Vallitalea longa: one gene and its partner. The protein of the gene in region 2 interacts with the protein of the main gene of each other region in a pairwise test. Links are inferred from orthologs where the notes say so. Each region holds a gene or a part of one and is shown on either strand. Other genes may lie near its edges.

Region 1 (2,840 bases), on a different replicon or contig from region 2:
ACATTGATGGCAATTGCTTAAAAAGCTGCCTTGAATATTAATCAAGACAGCTTTTAGAAATCCCATTTATTTAGAAATTATCACATAAAAGTTCGAAATATGATTGAGGATGTGCACATGCTGGACATACTTCTGGAGCACTTTCTCCCTCATGTATATATCCACAGTTACCACATTTCCACAATGTTTTTTCTGGTTTTGTAAATACTGTATTATTTTCAATATTGCTTAATAATTTTCTATATCTCTCTTCATGATGTTTCTCTACTTCAGCAATCTTCTCAAAAACGAATGCAATAGTATCAAATCCTTCTTCTTTTGCAACTTTTGCAAATGCAGGATATAAATCTGACCATTCTTCATTTTCTCCATTAGCTGCTGCTAGTAAATTGTCTTTAGTATCTCCAAGTGTAATAGGAAATCCAGCAGTTATTTCAATTGCTTCATGCTTATAGTCTTTTTTCAGGAACTTAAAAAATCTCTTAGCATGTTCTTTTTCATTATCTGCTGTCTCAGTAAATATATCTGATATTTGAACATATCCTTCTTTTTTTGCAGTAGAAGCATAAAATGTATATCTATTTCTTGCTTGTGATTCTCCTGCAAAAGATTTTAATAAATTTTCAGCTGTTTTAGTACCTTTTAATGATTTCATTTTAATTCCTCCAATATTAATTTTTTCTCCATAGTCCATGTACATTACAATACTCTCTTGCAAAAACATTATCAGCCTTTGGAACCATGAATGTAGCTTCTGGTTCATCATCAGGCGTCAATTCTTTTCTATATATATGTGAATCAGCAACTAATTCGATCCACATGATATAATGTTTCTCCATCATAGGATGAGTTTGATTTTCTCCTACTTTAACTTTATATCCATTATCTGTTTCTTCAATAAATGGAACATGTTTTTCTTTTGATGTATCAGCTGTTTGTTCTTCTAATAATTGCATCTTTTCTCCACAACATACAATTGGAGCACCATCACCTATAAAAACTTCAACAATGTTACCACAATGTGAGCACTTGTAGATCTCTAATTTTTTAGTCATTTTATTTCCTCCTCACTATTGATTCAATATGATTTCATGTGATTGATTGTTATACTATTATATTCTATCAAAAAACCAGCTTTCCTTGTATATTTAATAATAATTAAATCAACTTTCTGGTGATTCATTGAATTTGACTATGTTTTTCTGTTCATTATCACCAAAACCATAATATAAGCCATTATTATTAATATTGACACAACCGCTAGTAATATCCATAATCTTGGATTTAAAAACATCTTTTTTACCATACTCTACTAAAACAGTGTATATAACATTATCTTGGTACTGTGTATCATATATAATATAATTGTTTTGCAAAATTTCATACTGTACTTTACCTGATAAAGTATAGTTTACCTTAACGTCCATTAAATAATACAATATATTTTCTGCAACAACAGATGTCTCTAATCCTAATTTAGCACAACCACTATATGCTCTTACAAGTCCGCCTGTACCAAGTAAAGTCCCTCCAAAATATCTAGTAACTATCACTATAACATTTCTTAGATCCATTCCTCTGATGACTTCTAATATAGGCATTCCAGCAGTTCCACTAGGTTCTCCGTCATCACTGCATCTTTCTATAGGTTGCTTTAGTCCTATTGTATAAGCAAATACATTATGTGTTGCATTCCAATACTTTTTTCTTATTTGTTCCAAGAATATTTTTATTTCTTCTTCTGTCTCAACATGTTTAATTGTAGCTATGAACTTTGATTTCTTTTGCTCTAACTCTGCCTCATTATTATCATATATGGTTAAATATTTTTCTATCATTGAATTATCATCCTTAAAATTATTACATCATTTGAATTCTACTCTTTTATATTAAAACATTTTATTTTCTATCCATTCGGCAATATCTTCAAGCATATTTTTTCTGCTAGGTATTGCAGTATTACCTCTTAATTTATCTGCCAATATTTCAGAATTATATTTTTGTCCTATAAATAATTTAGGTAGATCATCTATGAATTCTTGATCTAAGCAATCTGAATAAATAATTACTTCTTTTATTATAGCATTTTTCATATTTAAATGAATTTGTATTTCTCCCCAACTTAATCTTGTTTCTAATACTACCTGAAATTCAGGTACTCTGCCATATCTCCAATCCCATGAAGCATTTTTTTCATATAACTTTTTTATCTCTTCATTTTCAAACCACAATGGGTCTTTTTCTATGATAACATCATTTTCATCCTGTGAATATTCATTTATGAAAGATCTTATACACATATCAGTAACTTTTTCTGTACTTAATCCTTCATAATAAGTAGCTAAATTAGATACTCTTGATTTAACTGATGTCACGCCTTTGGAACTCATTTTTTCTTTTGACACTTTTAAATATTTAGCAAGATTACTCATGTTCTCGTTAATGAGCAAAGTCCCATGATGAAGTGAAACTGATGATCCATGATAAAATGCATTACCGGAAAATTTTCTGCCATTGACAGTGAGGTCATTACGCCCAGTAAGTTCTCCATCAATTCCTAATTCACTACACATATCCAAAATAACTTTCAATTGCCTATTTAGGTCATAATCACCCTTGTTCATGACAAAAGAAAAATTCAGATTTCCAAGTCCATGATATACGGCTCCACCACCAGTTATTCTTCTTGATAGTTTTACTCCGTCCTTTTCTATAAGCGGAATATTGCATTCCCTCCAAGGATTTTGATTTTTACCTATAACTACTGTTTTATCATTCTTCCATAAATACAAAACACATGAATCTTTTTTAAGATTAGTAACCAAAAATTCTTCTATGGA
Region 2 (3,071 bases):
GAATTATAAGTGGTATAAGTGACGGTGTTTTAATTGTAGAAGCTGCTAGTAAAAGTGGTTCATTAATTACTGCTGACCAAGCATTAGAACAAGGGAAAGATGTATATAGTATCCCTGGTAGGATTACAGATAAATTAAGTGAAGGTACTAATCATCTAATAAAAATGGGTGCAAAGATGGTAACTAATATTGATGATATTTTAGAGGAATTTTCATATAAATATAGCAATGAAAAACAAAAAAATTCAGAAAATATTACTTTAGGACTTGCAGAAATTGAAAAAATAGTGTATTCTTGTTTAAGTTTAGAACCTTTATTTATTGACGATATACATAGTAAGTCAAATATACCAATTGATGAACTTGGGTTGATATTAACAAAACTGGAACTTAAGGGCGTAATAAAACAACTGCCAAATAAGTATTTCATTAAAAAATTGTAGTGGAGGGTAAAAATGGCAAAAAATTTAGTAATAGTTGAATCGCCTGCAAAAGCAAAAACTATAAAAAAATTTTTAGGTAGTAATTATAAAGTTGAAGCTTCAATGGGACATGTAAGAGATTTGCCTAAAAGTCAGTTAGGTGTTGACATAGAAAATGATTTCGAACCTAAATATATTACTATTAGGGGTAAGGGTGAACTCCTAAAACATTTAAGAAAAGAAGTTAAAAAGGCTAATAAAGTTTTCCTAGCAACTGACCCTGACCGTGAAGGTGAAGCGATATCATGGCATTTATTATTTTCTCTTAATTTGCAAGACAAAAAATTTTATAGAATAACATTCAATGAAATTACAAAGAATGCAGTTAAGAATTCAATAAAACAAGCAAGAGAAATTGATATGGATTTAGTTGACGCTCAACAAGCTAGAAGAATTCTAGATAGAATAGTCGGATATAAGATAAGCCCGTTGTTGTGGAAAAAGATAAAAAAAGGACTTAGTGCAGGAAGAGTCCAGTCAACTGCTTTAAAATTGATTTGTGATAGAGAAGAAGAAATTAATAACTTTATACCCGAAGAATATTGGTCATTAGAAGCGAAACTAAAAGACGATAAATCAAAGGATGAATTTATTGCTACATTCTATGGCAAAGATAAAAAGATGAAAATAACTTCCAAAGAGCAGGTTGATACAATAGTTGATTACCTAAAAGACAAAGACTATATAGTAAATGATGTAAAAGAAAGTATAAGGCAGAAAAAACCACTTCAACCATTTATTACCAGTACTCTTCAACAAGAAGCTGCTAAAAAATTGAATTTTACTACTGCTAAAACTATGAGATTTGCCCAACAGTTATATGAGGGTGTAGATGTAAAAGGTAAAGGTACAATAGGTTTAATAACTTATCTTCGTACAGATTCTACACGTATTTCTGATGATGCAGACAAAGCAGTAAAAGAACATATAAAAAGTAGTTTTGGAGAAGAGTATGTAAATAATATAAAAATTGTAAGTAATAAAAAAACTAATGTACAAGATGCCCATGAAGCAATAAGACCATCTTATATAGATATTCATCCTGATGAGATAAAAGATTCATTATCAAGGGATCAATTAAGATTATATAAGCTGATTTATAACAGATTTGTTGCAAGTAGAATGAAGCCCGCAAAATACGCTACAAAATCAATAAAAATTAGTGGAGGAGATTACCGATTTAATGCTTCCGGTTCAGTATTAATTTTCGATGGATTTTTAAAAGTCTATAATATTTTGGATGAAACAGAAGATAACCAAAAGATTGGAAATATTAATAAGGATTCTAATTTAAGTTTGATAGAGTTAAACTCCAAACAACATTTTACACAACCTGCACCAAGATATACTGAAGCATCATTAGTTAAGACTTTAGAAGAAAACGGTGTAGGTAGACCAAGTACCTATGCTCCTACTATATCTACTATTCAAAAGAGAGGGTATGTTTCTAAAGAAAAGAAAAATATTTTTCCAACTGAATTAGGAGAAATAGTAAATGATATAATGGAAAAATATTTCGAGAATATAGTTAATGTGAAATTCACAGCAGCTCTCGAGAAAGAACTTGATGAAGTTGAAACAGGAAACATACCATGGAAAGAAGTACTAAGAAACTTTTATCCTGATTTTGGTAATACAATTGAATATGCTGAAGAAAAAATAGGCAAAATTGAAATAAAGGACGAAGTTTCTGATGTGTTGTGTGATAAATGTGGTAGGAACATGGTAATCAAAATTGGCAGATATGGTAAATTTTTAGCATGTCCTGGTTTTCCAGAATGTAGAAATGCAAAACCTCTATATGAAAAAGTTGAGGGTGTTGCTTGCCCTAAATGTAGTGGCGAGATCTTTATTAAAAAGACTAAAAAGGGCAGAAGATATTATGGGTGTGAAAACAACCCTAAATGTGATTTTATGACTTGGAACAAACCTACAAAAGAAATTTGTCCTAAATGTGGAACTATTATGGTTGAAAAGGGCAAATATCTAAAATGTAATAATGAAGAATGTAATTATAGTATTTTGAAAGAAAATGTTACAAATGATTAGATTTAATTTATTCGTTAAAATAATCAAAGTAATTAAAATAATAGTCTAGGGCAGTTGCTTTGATTTAAAAAAAAGAAAGGTAATAGCGTCAATTTAAAATATATACTTGAATATTTAGAAGCTTCGTAATATAATAAAATGTGTTAACTTGGTTGATGCTTTTAACTTAATAGCATAATAATTTAGGAGGGAAAATTTAATGAGTGTACAACTACTGGATAAAACAAGAAAAATTAACAGATTATTACAAAGAACAGGTACACAAAGGGTAATATTTACCGACATCTGTGAAGTACTTAGTGATATTTTATATTCTAATGCATTAGTCATTAGTAAAAAGGGCAAATTACTAGGACTTCATAATAGGGAAGAAATTGGTATAATTGAGGAGTTGTTACAAGATAAACTTGGAGCATGTATTGATGAGAATTTAAATGAAAGATTATTAAATGTTTTATCAACCAAAGAAAATGTTAATCTTGAAACTTTAGGGTTCTCTTCAAAAGTAAATGCAAATAATTATATTGGTATAATCATTCC

What was found. Proteins that work in one complex are often made in the same cells at the same time.
Region 1: the proteins of topA (region 2) and QMG30_RS02125 interact in binary tests that used the Escherichia coli proteins (3 or more experiments, as listed by UniProt). The link is inferred for Vallitalea longa from one-to-one orthologs.

Annotation. Positions count from the first base shown.
Region 1 is NZ_BRLB01000001.1:481,881-484,720, forward strand. Bases 2-2,758 are described here. They hold QMG30_RS02125 (YigZ family protein), read right to left. Parts: upstream 1,839-2,758; coding sequence 1,164-1,838; downstream 2-1,163. Other genes in these bases: QMG30_RS02110 (alkaline phosphatase family protein), read left to right, coding at 2-41; rbr (rubrerythrin), read right to left, coding at 71-655; QMG30_RS02120 (desulfoferrodoxin), read right to left, coding at 672-1,055; lplA (lipoate--protein ligase), read right to left, coding at 1,890-2,758. In the rest of the region: more of QMG30_RS02110, read left to right, coding at 1-1; more of lplA, read right to left, coding at 2,759-2,840.
Region 2 is NZ_BRLB01000002.1:271,886-274,956, reverse strand. The notes cover bases 6-2,993. They hold topA (type I DNA topoisomerase), read left to right. Parts: upstream 6-455; coding sequence 456-2,531; downstream 2,532-2,993. Other genes in these bases: codY (GTP-sensing pleiotropic transcriptional regulator CodY), read left to right, coding at 2,731-2,993; dprA (DNA-processing protein DprA), read left to right, coding at 6-443. In the rest of the region: more of dprA, read left to right, coding at 1-5; more of codY, read left to right, coding at 2,994-3,071. UniProt on the Escherichia coli protein: Releases the supercoiling and torsional tension of DNA, which is introduced during the DNA replication and transcription, by transiently cleaving and rejoining one strand of the DNA duplex.